DNA from 3 places in the Bacillus cereus group sp. MYBK79-1 genome. Region 3 is predicted to be linked to each of the others. Evidence: riboswitches for the same ligand, from Rfam matches in the RefSeq annotation. Region 3 holds a riboswitch; each other region holds the start of a gene.

Region 1 (4,247 bases), on a different contig from region 3:
ACTTATACTTCAACCGTGGATGTACTGGTGCAATCGTAGGTTACCAACCATTCGGTGGCTTTAACATGTCTGGTACAGACTCTAAAGCTGGTGGCCCTGACTACTTAGCGCTTCACATGCAAGCAAAAACTACTTCTGAAACTTTATAAGAAATAGTAGAAGAGATCTTCGCAGTCTGCGAAGATCTCTTTTTTTTGAAAAACTTTCTATATGTGGATTAAGATAGATATACGTAGAAAAACTAATAAGGTTTACTTCAGTAAATAAGGTATATTATATTTGTTGAATAGATTCTCTTTAAAGACAAGAAAAGTAGGTGAACAAAGTGGGAAAATATCAATTGGATTACAAAAGTCAGGTAGCTGTGGCAAAGTTTCATGAAAAACAGACGCCTGTCAAATTTGATAAAAAGCAGCAAATTGAAAATTTGCGTGCGGAGTATTTGAAAAAGAAGCAAAAACAAACAGATAAATAATATGTTACGTTTTTGATAGGAGAAACTAGTTCTAATTACCATATATTACTATTTGGTAATTAGAACTAGCTAAACCCTATTAAAATCGGGATAAACATGTAAATAGAAACAAAGCAACGAGAAAAGTTGACTTATTAGTCACATTTTTTAGTATTCATTTTAAGGATTTCCTGTATAATACAATTTGAAAGAAAATCTATGGTTTGACAAGAAACACTCCTTTCGGTTTTGCTCACTGAAGGGAGTGTTTTTTTGTAGCTACAAACTCCGCTGTACTCATTACATTTGCATATACGCCATTTAAACTAGCCAAAATTGTGTTATGAATATAAACGGCTGGTATAGTAGCATTCTTAAAAGAAAGATCTTTTGTAGCACAAGCATCATGTATAACAGTACATTGAAAGCCGAAATCGAAAGCAGCCCTTACGGTAGCATCGATACACATATGAGTCATCATCCCGCATATGACGACGTGCTCAATAGCTAAACGTTGTAATTGTTCTAGAAGGTCAGTTTCCCGAAAACTATTTGGATAATGTTTGAGTATAACGGTTTCTTCTCTAAGTGGACGTACGCTTTCATGAATATGTACACCTTCAGTATTGGGTAGGAAAAAAGTAGCGTCATCTTTTATTGCTACATGTTGGATATGAAAAATAGGTTCGTTTTTCGTTCTAAAGAGTTGTAGTAGCTGGCTAGCATAGTCACTTGCCTCTACCGGATTACGCAATTCCATCTTTCCATGCGGAAAATAATCATTTTGAATATCAACGAGTAAAAGAGCTGTTTTCATATATTTATCTTCCTCCGATTTCATATTCAAATAATGGTATTCAATTTATCCGACATTAACGGGCAGTAAAACTCCCACCTCAAAATTCGGCTGGAGCAAAGAAGTTAGGTGGGAGATCAACTGTCCGTAAATGTCCGATTGGTGAAGGCTAATAATCAGTGGGGGATGAACAAAACCCCCACTGATTATAGTTTCACTTTATAGAGAGGATTCTCCTTTTAAAAAATATGAAGGAGGAGAATTTAACATAACTTTAAAAATTATTATTGTATGTGATTTTTTATTTGAAAATTTTAATAGAAAAATAATTAATATTTTTCTAAAAAATGTATTGACTCCTATTATTCTGAGTTCTATAATGAGAATTAATTAAACGACAATTAAATCGATACATTCTTATCCAGAGAGGTGGAGGGACTGGCCCTACGATACCTCAGCAACGGGTTTTTTAATACCGTGCTAACTCCAGCAAGCCTATAAAGGCTTGGAAGATGAGAAGATGTGAACGAGTACATATAAGTGCTCTCCTTCTTATCTTTATGGTTGATAAGAAGGAGAGCACTTTTTATTTTACCTCGAAAGCTCTACTTCAAGTTTTTACAGCATATAGGAGGGAAGAAAATGATTTCTTTTAACAACGTAAGTAAAGTATATGAATCAGGTGGGCAATCTGTTCATGCGGTGGAAGATGTAACATTATCCGTTGAGAAGGGCGAAATTTTTGGCATTATCGGTTTTAGTGGTGCTGGAAAGAGTACATTGTTACGCCTAGTAAATATGTTAGAGAGACCGACGGCGGGAACGATTTCAATAGATGATAAAGATATTACATTACTATCGACGAAAGAATTACGGAAGCTAAGACAAAGAATCGGAATGATTTTTCAAAGTTTTAATTTATTTAATTCAAGAACAGTGTTTGGGAATATTGCTTATCCATTAAAGTTAGCGAAAGTACCAAAGAATGAGATAAAAGAAAGAGTAAATGAACTGCTGAAGTTTGTAGGGTTAGAAGATAAAGCAAACTATTATCCAGAGCAGCTATCAGGCGGACAAAAGCAGCGTGTTGGTATTGCAAGAGCACTTGCAACATCGCCAGATATTCTTATATGTGATGAGGCAACATCAGCTTTAGATCCAGAAACAACGACAGAGATATTAAACTTATTAAAGAAAGTAAATCGAGAATACAATGTAACAATTCTTCTTATTACACATGAAATGCATGTTGTGAAAGAAATTTGTCACCGTGTAGCTGTAATGGAGAAAGGAAAGGTTATTGAAGAAGGAAAACTGTTTGACGTTTTCACACAACCAAAAACAAAGACAACTCAAAACTTTGTACGTTCTATTATTAATGATCATTTACCAGAAAGTGTTCTAGGGAAAATTCAAAATGGTGGACAGATTTATCGCTTAACATTTACTGGTGAAGAGACAGGACAGCCAGTGCTATCATATATCGCGAAAAACTATAACGTCGATGTAAACGTACTGTATGGAAATATTATTGAACTTCAAAATGTGCTATTTGGAAATCTACTTGTAGAACTGCAAGGTGAGCAGAAAGAAATTCAAAAAGCATTACAACACCTACGACTACAAGTGCAGCTGAAGGAGGTAGAAGCTCATGCGAGTTGATTGGAGTATATTTTGGCCCCGCATAGTAGATGCGACGGGGGATACCCTCTTAATGGTAATTGTAACCCTTATATTTGCTACAATTCTTGGTATACCTCTAGGTTTACTATTGTATGTAACGAGGAAAGGGAACTTTTTAGAAAATAAATGGGTATTTTCTATTCTTAATATCATTATTAATACAATTCGTCCGATTCCATTCATCATCTTCTTAGTAGCGTTAAGCCCACTAACAAGAAGCGTTATTGGAACGACGATTGGAACAGCAGCAGCAATTTTCCCAATGACGTTAGTTGCCTCAATCGGTATTGCTAGAATGGTTGAAACAAATCTTGTTTCAGTTCCAAAGGGAGTCATTGAAGCAGCTCAAGCGATGGGTGCTTCACCATTTAGAATTGTTTTTGAAATCCTTGTGCCAGAAGCGTTAGCGCCATTGATTTTAGGAGTTACATTTATGACAGTTGGTCTAATTGAATTTTCTGCAGTTGCTGGGCTTGTCGGTGGTGGCGGTCTTGGTGACTTAGCGATGACATATGGTTATCAACGTTTTGATACATCAGTTATGTTCGTAACGGTCGTTTTACTTATTATTCTCGTACAGGTAGCTCAAAATTTAGGAAACTACTTTGCGAAAGTCTTTTTACGCAGATCATAAAAAGGAAGAGGGGAAAAGAAAATGAAGAAAATTTTAGCATTTGCATTATCAGCGATTGTAGGAGTTTCAGCGTTAAGCGGCTGCTCAGATGCAGGGGCAAAAGAGAAAACAGTTCGTATTGGTGTAACTGGAACGGATGGAAACGCTTGGGAAATTGTAAAGGGAAAAGCTGAAAAAGAAGGGATTAAAGTTAAATTGATTGAGTTCTCTGATTACACGACGCCAAATAAAGCGTTAGCTGATGGGGATATTGAATTAAACTCATTCCAGCACATTGCATTCTTAGAGCAATTTAAAAAAGAGCATAAGTTAGATATTACAGCTGTTGGTACAACGCAAATTGCACCAATGGGCTTATACTCTGAAAAACATAAGAAAGCAAGTGAAATCCCAGATGGTTCAGAAATTGCAATTCCAAATGATCCAACGAACCAAGCGCGTGCATTAAAACTTCTTGATGCAGCTGGATTAGTAAAGCTTAAGAAAGACTTTGGCTTATTCGGAGATCCAAGCGGTATTGCTGAAAATCCGAAGAAGTTAAAAATTACACCGGTTATCGCACAGCAAACACCTCGTGTATTAAAAGATGTTGCAGCCTCAGTTATTAATAACGGTGTTGCTGGTCAAGCTGGATTAGACCCAGCGAAGGATCCAATTTTCTTAGAAGATCCAAAGAATGA
Region 2 (4,247 bases), on a different contig from region 3:
AAATTAAAAACGAATGATTATAAATAGAATTTTCTGTGATTTTATAAACTAAGCTATAGATGAAGAGATAAGATATAGAAAGAAGCTTACGTAAAAAACGTAAGCTTCTTTTTTATGTAAGTGTGTATAACCGTTAAGCCGCATTGGGTTTTGTCGGTGAGTACGCGGAACTTTACGGTTACACGACACTTATTCATATGAGTAAAAGGGTTATTCCAACAGAAAGTTTGTACTTAAGCGATTGGACCACCTAAGTTAATAATATCTTCAGAAACGCTGTCGAACTTTTTGAAGTTCTCTTTGAATTCGCTCGCAAGCTCGATTGCTTTCGCTTTGTAAGCAGCTTTATCAGCCCAAGTTTGTTCAGGCATTAACACTTCGTCAGGTACACCTGGTACGTGAAGTGGAACTTCAAGACCGAAGATGTCATGTTTAGCTGTTTCAGTTTTTGCAAGTTCGCCGCTTAACGCTGCTTGAATCATTGCACGAGTGTAACCTAAGTTCATACGTTTACCAATGCCGTATTCGCCACCAGTCCAGCCAGTGTTTACTAAGAATACTTTCGCATCGTGTTTCTCGATTTTTTCACCAAGCATTTCAGCATAGCGAGATGCATCAAGTGGTAAGAATGGTGAACCAAAGCAAGTTGAGAATGTTGCTTGCGGAGATGTAACGCCGCGCTCTGTTCCTGCTAGTTTACTAGTGTAACCACTTAAGAAATGATACATAGCTTGTTCTTTTGATAACTTACTGATTGGAGGCAATACGCCAGATGCATCAGCAGTTAAGAAAATGATTGTATTTGGGTGTCCAGCAACACTTGGCAGTACGATATTGTCAATCGCATGCATAGGGTATGCAGCACGAGTATTTTCTGTTAAAGTAGTATCGTTATAGTCTGCGATACGCGTTTGGTTATTAATGATAACGTTTTCTAAAACAGATCCAAATTTGATTGCATCGAAAATTTGTGGTTCTTTCTCGTGAGAAAGGTTTACACATTTTGCATAGCAACCGCCTTCAATATTGAATACACCGTTATCAGACCAACCATGCTCATCATCACCGATTAATTTACGGTTTGGATCAGCAGATAATGTTGTTTTACCTGTTCCAGATAAACCGAAGAATAGTGCTACGTCGCCTTCTTCACCTACGTTTGCAGAGCAATGCATAGAAAGAATATCTTGTTCAGGTAATAAGAAGTTCATAATAGAGAAGATTGATTTTTTCATTTCTCCAGCGTATTCTGTACCACCAATTAGTACGATACGTTTTTCGAATGAAACCATAATGAATGCTTCAGAGTTTGTACCGTCAACAGCTGGATCAGCTTTGAAATTCGGTGCAGAAACAATTGTGAACTCTGATTCATGAGTTGTTAATTCTTCTTCAGTTGGACGAATGAATAATTGATGTACAAATAAATTGTGCCATGCATATTCATTAATAACTTGAATTGGTAGGCGGTAATTGCGGTCAGCGCCTGCAAATCCATTGAAGACGAATAACTCTTCTTTTTCTTTTAAGTATTCTAAAACTTTAGTATATAATTTATTAAAATGTTCTTCAGAAATCGGTTGATTCACTGCTCCCCAAGCAATTTTGTCAGCAACCGATGCTTCTTTCACAATAAATTTATCTTTAGGAGAACGTCCTGTATATTTTCCAGTTGAAGCAGAAACGGCACCAGTAGAAGTTAATTTCCCTTCATTTCGCATTAATACTTTTTCCACTAATTGCGGAACACTTAGTTGAATCTGTGCATTGCTTCCGTTCAATAATTCGTGTAAACCAATTTGGACATTCACAGTACTCATATTTATATACCATCCTTTTCATTTAATGAAATATTTCTCGTAATCCCCAACAAGAGTATAACACAATTATATAAATAATGTATACTATTTATTTCTTTTTGTTTGTGTGAATGCATTATTTCCTTATTAATATTTCATTTCAGGCGTATTGAGAAAAACTTTCAGGAAAATGTGAATATTAATTGACAAATGAATATCATTTCTTTAGTATAGGTTGGGACGGATACTCTCTTATCCCGAGCTGGCGGAGGGACAGGCCCGATGAAGCCCAGCAACCTCATTTGTAGTGGTAAATACAGGTGAATAGGTGCTAAAACCTGTGCGAGGCTAACGGTCTCGAACGATAAGAGCAAAGGGCAAAAAGCAGTATGCAAGTAGCAAATTAAACCTTTCCTCTATGTAAAGTAGGAAAGGTTTTTCTGTATGCTTGTGTGGGAGAATAAATGTATGTCGCAGTTTGTGGCAAATTAAGGATGAGTTCCGTACAATATATACAATTACTGTAGGGAGGTTTACCACATGACAAAGAAACGTCATCTGTTCACATCTGAGTCTGTAACTGAAGGACATCCAGATAAAATTTGTGACCAAATTTCTGATTCAATTTTAGATGCGATCTTATCAAAGGACGCAAATGCACGTGTAGCTTGTGAAACAACTGTAACAACTGGTTTAGTATTGGTAGCGGGGGAAATTACGACTTCTACTTACGTAGATATTCCAAAAATCGTTCGTGAAACAATTCAAGGCATTGGTTACACACGCGCAAAATACGGATTCGATGCAGAAACTTGTGCAGTTTTAACATCTATCGATGAGCAGTCTGCTGACATCGCTATGGGTGTTGACCAAGCGCTAGAAGCACGCGAAGGTCTAATGACTGACGCTGAGATTGAGGCAATTGGTGCAGGAGACCAAGGTTTAATGTTTGGTTTCGCATGTAATGAAACACAAGAGTTAATGCCACTTCCAATCTCGCTTGCTCACAAATTAGCTCGCCGTTTAACTGAAGTACGTAAAGATGAGACATTATCATACTTACGTCCGGATGGAAAAACGCAAGTTACAGTTGAGTATGATGAAAATGGTAAACCTGTACGTGTAGATACAATCGTAATTTCTACACAGCATCATCCAGATGTTACATGGGAAGAAATCGATCGCGATTTAAAAGAGCATGTAATTAAAGCTGTAGTTCCAGCAGAATTAATGGATGGAGAAACGAAATTCTTCATTAACCCAACTGGTCGCTTCGTAATTGGTGGACCACAAGGTGATGCTGGTTTAACAGGACGTAAAATCATCGTTGATACTTACGGTGGATACGCTCGCCACGGTGGCGGTGCATTCTCTGGTAAAGATGCAACAAAAGTTGACCGTTCTGCAGCATATGCAGCTCGTTATGTTGCGAAAAACATCGTAGCAGCTGGTCTTGCTGACAAAGCAGAAGTACAACTTGCATACGCAATTGGTGTAGCACAACCAGTATCAATTTCAGTTGATACGTTCGGCACTGGTAAAGTATCTGAAGACGTACTAGTAGGACTAGTTCGTAACAACTTCGATCTTCGCCCAGCCGGTATTATTAAAATGCTAGACTTACGTCGCCCAATTTACAAACAAACAGCAGCTTACGGCCACTTCGGACGTACTGATGTAGATCTAACATGGGAACGTACAGACAAAGCTGCAGCTTTAAAAGAGCAAGCTGGTCTATAATATATGAAAAAAAGCTTTGCGCCGTGAGCGCAAAGCTTTTTTTATTTTGTTTTATTTACCACTTGGATGCAAGAACCACAATAAACTTCTCCATCTAGCTCAATGTACTTTCTCACATTTGTCATACCACTTGCCGGAAATGGCATATGAATCCATGCTTTTTCATATGTTTGTATTTCCTTTTCACATGATTTACAAAGGACTGGTTTCTTCTTGAACATATGTAATCAACCTTTCATTTGACGTGCTTTACCCGCGCAAAAGGCACTGCTTAGTAAAAATAGGGTTGCGAATATAATGCTTACTAATGTAGCGTATGGAATTGCGCCTTTTAGAGAAAAGCCAACAGTAATGGAAGCGACGAATAAGAGGATGAATGTTGTTGTTAATTTTTTATAAAGTTCCATAGTGAATAAATCTCCTTATCAAGAAATTTTTGCATAGCATCATCTATCTGGTATATATGTGGAAACTATTCCTGTAGAGTGAGTAGTACCACCAGCACGTACGTAAGTGTGGCTTAATTGTAAACCTAAATTTCCTGCAGTATTTGAAGTTCTAATTTTTGTATTCATTTGAGCTGTTTTGGGTACAGGGTTAAATAGGTTTTTCTCCAGCGTCCAACTGCCATAGTTTTCACTTAATAATGAGTTGCTGTTTATACTGAATCCAGTTAAATTTCGAAAAAAGAATAGTGGAAGCATAGTG
Region 3 (4,247 bases):
CATTGTTCCCATTGCACCATCTAATAGTAAGATGTTATTTTGTAATTTTTCTTCTATACATTTCATCAGTTAATACCTTCTTTCACTTCTTGCTTTTCTCTCACATATTTAACAAGGTGTTCTGTAATTTCATATTTTAGAAATGGTGTAATGAGATAAATGCCGTTAAAATATTTCATCGCCGCATCGATCAATTCTTGCGAAATGCGAATCCCTTCCTCAATTGCTGCCTCTTTCGTTTCATGTCCATCCATTCTCTCCCTTATTCCTTCAGGTAGCGTAATTCCTGGCACCTCAAAATGAAGGAAATCTGCATTCCTTTTACTTATTAGCGGCATAATCCCAATAAAAATAGGTTGTTCCAAATGCTTTGTCGCTTCATACACTTCTTCAATTAACGCGATATCATAAATTGGCTGGGTTAAAAAATATTCGGCTCCAGCTTCTATTTTCCGTTCCATTCGCTTAACCGCTGCTTTTAAATGTCTTACATGCGGATTAAACGCACCTCCCACTGAAAACCGTGTTGCTGGACCTATTGATTTCCCTAAAATCGAGCGCCCATCGTTCATTTCTTTAATCATTTTAATGAGCTCAATAGAGGACAAATCATATACAGAAGTGGCACCTGGAAAATCACCGACGCGTGCTGGATCACCAGTTAAAGCTAACACTTCTTCCATACCTAACGCTGATAAGCCTAGTAAATGAGATTGTAGTCCGATGACGTTATGGTCTCTACACGTTAAATGCGTCAATACTGGAATATCATGCTTCGTTAATAATGCCCCCATTGCCATATTCGAGATGCGAGGCGATGCTAATGAATTATCTGCTAGAGTAATAGCATCTGCCCCAACTCTTTTCAATACTCTTGCGCCTTCAAAAAATCGCTGCGTATCTAACGTTTTCGGTGGATCTAATTCCACTACTACTGTCGTTTGTTTTTTTGCTTTCTCTGCTAATGTGACATGAGCTTTCGAACGTTTCTCGTGTGTATGAACTACTTTCGGTCTTTGAACCGTATCCTTTTCTATTACAGGCGTAATATTTGCAATTGCACGTTTCATACTTTCAATATGTTCTGGAGTCGTGCCACAACAACCACCTAATAACCGAATACCTTGCTCAATAAACTTCGGCGTCATCGCTTCGAAATAAGCTGGACTTCCCTCATATACGTAACGTCCCTCCACATAATTAGGGAGACCTGCATTTGGATATGCTGACAAGTAGCCATTTTGCGGAATCGATATCATTTTAAAAGCTTCCGTCATATGAAGTGGTCCTAGTTGGCAGTTCAATCCAACGACATTTGCACCATAATCTAAAAGCTGTTTTAATATTTCATTTACATCATTTCCATTTTGAGTCGTACCTGCCTCATGTAACGCTAATTGAGCTACAATTGGAATATTCGTTTGTTTTCGTAACACCTGAACAGCATGAAGTAATTCAAACTCATCATAGAAAGTCTCTAATAACAGTCCATCAACCTGTTCTTCTAGTAATGCACTTGCCTGCTCAAGTAGCATAAATTCTCTTTCTATATCAGTCGTTGTAACAGCTCCGATATGTTTCATACCGCCAATTGTTCCTAAAATTGCATTTCTATCTGTAACAGATGCTTTCGCCAATTTTACCGCCGCTCTATTAATTTCAGTAACTTGATTTTCTAAACCATACATACGTAATTTTGCTTCATTTGCTCCGTACGTATTTGTTTGAATCACATCTGCCCCAGCAGCTACATATTGCTTATGAATCGATATAATTAAATCTGGATCAGATATGTTCAATTCTTCAAAACTACTTTGCAAACCATGTGAATGTAATAACGTCCCAACCGCACCATCACCTATTACAATTCCTTTTGATAATAAATCTAGTAATTTCACAATTCTCCCTCATTTCTATCAATATAAAAACCCCCTCTTCACTTTGAAGAGGGGGACATAATCGTTCCTCCTCTTATTATGCAAAACAATCGTTTTGCAGGTATTAGCACCGTTTCAAACATTTCGTTTGAAGGTTGCCGGGTTTCACAGGGCCTTTCCCTCCACCGCTCTCAATAAGAGTTTGTCTTTATTATTTTATTTATGTAGCTAAAAGGAAATGCGTTCCCCTTTTAACAATGTTTGTTAATTTTTTAATAAATTTAGCACGCACAAATGCAAAAGTCAATGACACTTGCGGAAAAATAAAAATTATTTAAAATAAAGTTGCAATTCAATTATCTTTTGTTGTAAAGTTAAAAACATAATAAAATTTCATACGAACATTCTTATCTAGAGAGGTAGAGGGACTGGCCCTATGACGCCTCAGCAACCATTAACATTTGTTAATAAGGTGCTAATTCCAGCAAATTGTGAAAGATTTGACAGATGAGAAGAAGACTCTATTCAAATCGAAAGCCTTCTTCTTAGAAGGCTTTTTTTATTTTACCCCGCTATTTGAGGGCAGTAAGATTCCCAACTCAAAATTCAGCTAGAACAAAGAAGTTAGGTGGGAATCATCTGCCCGTAAAAGCCCGATTGGTGAGGGCTGATAATCAGTGGGGATGAATCCCTCACTGATTAAAGTTTCACTTTACATTCACTTAATTGTTAATTTAAAAAGGAGGAATTTTTATATGTCAACTATTGAAACAAAACTAGCACAAATCGGAAACCGGAGCGAAACTACAACAGGAACTGTTAATCCGCCTGTTTATTTTTCAACTGCTTATCGTCACGAAGGAATTGGTAAGTCTACTGGATTTGACTATTCACGAACTGGAAATCCAACTCGCGGCCTGTTAGAACAGGCAATCGCAGATTTAGAATACGGTGAACAAGGTTATGCCTGTAGTTCAGGGATGGCAGCTGTTTTCCTCGTCCTTTCCCTATTCCGTTCCGGAGACGAACTTATTGTATCTGAAGATTTATACGGAGGCACTTATCGATTATTTTCTGAGCAAGAAAAAAAGTGGAATGTTCGATGTAGATACGTAAATACACAATCTATTAAACAAATTGAGAAAGCTATCACAACTGAAACGAAAGCTATTTTCATAGAAACCCCAACTAATCCATTAATGCAAGTTACTGATATTGCCGCTGTCGCAACTGTAGCGAAAAGACACGGACTACTTCTTATTGTAGACAACACATTCTATACGCCTTATATACAGCAGCCATTAACAGAAGGTGCCGACATTGTACTTCATAGCGCAACGAAATATTTAGGGGGACATAACGATGTACTAAGCGGTCTTGTCGTTGCAAAAGGAAAGGAACTTTGTGAGGAAATCGCTCATTACCATAATGCCTCTGGTGCAGTCTTAAGCCCATTTGACTCATGGCTATTAATTCGTGGTATGAAAACGTTAGCGCTTCGTATGAGACAACATGAAGAAAATGCAAAAGCAGTTGTCGCTTATTTAAATGATGAAGACGGGGTGACAGATGTATTTTATCCTGGAAGAGGCGGCATGATCTCATTTCGTCTGAAAGATGAAACGTGGATTAATCCATTCTTACAATCTTTATCCTTAATTACATTCGCTGAAAGTCTTGGTGGTGTTGAAAGTTTAATGACCTATCCAGCAACGCAAACGCACGCTGATATTCCTGAAGAAATCAGAACGGCAAACGGTGTATGCAATCGTCTTCTTCGATTTTCCGTTGGCATTGAAAATAGTAACGATTTAATTCAAGACTTAAAGCAAGCCATTAAACTTGTAAAAGAAGGTGTAAGAATATGAGTTATTCTATTGATACACTCTTACTGCACAACCAATATAAACATGACTCGCAAACAGGAGCTGTTAACGTTCCCATCTATAATACATCAACATTCCACCAGTTTGATGTAGATACGTTCGGAAAATATGACTATAGCCGCTCTGGTAATCCAACTCGTGAAGCTCTTGAAGATATCATTGCTTTATTAGAAGGCGGAACAAAAGGATTTGCCTTCGCATCAGGAATTGCAGCGATTTCTACTGCATTCCTCCTTCTTTCACAAGGTGATCACATACTCATTTCAGAAGACGTATATGGAGGCACTTATCGAATTATAACTGAAGTTCTCTCCCGTTACGGTGTTTCACATACATTTGTTGATATGACCAATTTAGAAGAAATAAAGCAAAACATTAAGCCAAATACAAAACTCTTTTATGTGGAAACACCCTCTAATCCACTTTTAAAAGTGACAGATATTCGTGCTGTTTCTCAACTTGCAAAATCTATTGACGCCCTTAC

What was found. A riboswitch is a leader RNA that binds a small molecule or an ion and turns the genes downstream of it on or off. The one in region 3 is predicted to bind S-adenosylmethionine.
Region 1: linked by a shared signal. The riboswitch ahead of ACTFOB_RS23795 (methionine ABC transporter ATP-binding protein) and the one ahead of ACTFOB_RS16995 (bifunctional homocysteine S-methyltransferase/methylenetetrahydrofolate reductase) in region 3 are both predicted to bind S-adenosylmethionine.
Region 2: linked by a shared signal. The riboswitch ahead of metK (methionine adenosyltransferase) and the one ahead of ACTFOB_RS16995 (bifunctional homocysteine S-methyltransferase/methylenetetrahydrofolate reductase) in region 3 are both predicted to bind S-adenosylmethionine.

Annotation. Positions count from the first base shown of each region.
Region 1 is NZ_JBQAEO010000022.1:30,787-35,033, reverse strand. It holds gene pruA (L-glutamate gamma-semialdehyde dehydrogenase) at 1-149, shown strand, start outside; gene ACTFOB_RS23805 (hypothetical protein) at 326-475, shown strand; gene ACTFOB_RS23800 (cysteine hydrolase family protein) at 708-1,271, opposite strand; SAM riboswitch class I at 1,665-1,769, shown strand; gene ACTFOB_RS23795 (methionine ABC transporter ATP-binding protein) at 1,893-2,912, shown strand; gene ACTFOB_RS23790 (methionine ABC transporter permease) at 2,902-3,567, shown strand; gene ACTFOB_RS23785 (MetQ/NlpA family ABC transporter substrate-binding protein) at 3,589-4,247, shown strand, end outside.
Region 2 is NZ_JBQAEO010000002.1:384,640-388,886, reverse strand. It holds gene pckA (phosphoenolpyruvate carboxykinase (ATP)) at 234-1,820, opposite strand; SAM riboswitch class I at 2,049-2,170, shown strand; gene metK (methionine adenosyltransferase) at 2,340-3,539, shown strand; gene ACTFOB_RS06725 (hypothetical protein) at 3,581-3,760, opposite strand; gene ACTFOB_RS06720 (hypothetical protein) at 3,767-3,946, opposite strand; gene ACTFOB_RS06715 (hypothetical protein) at 3,986-4,247, opposite strand, start outside.
Region 3 is NZ_JBQAEO010000010.1:95,457-99,703, reverse strand. It holds gene metH (methionine synthase) at 1-66, opposite strand, end outside; gene ACTFOB_RS16995 (bifunctional homocysteine S-methyltransferase/methylenetetrahydrofolate reductase) at 66-1,898, opposite strand; SAM riboswitch class I at 1,969-2,078, opposite strand; SAM riboswitch class I at 2,282-2,391, shown strand; gene metI (cystathionine gamma-synthase/O-acetylhomoserine thiolyase) at 2,633-3,745, shown strand; gene metC (cystathionine beta-lyase) at 3,742-4,247, shown strand, end outside.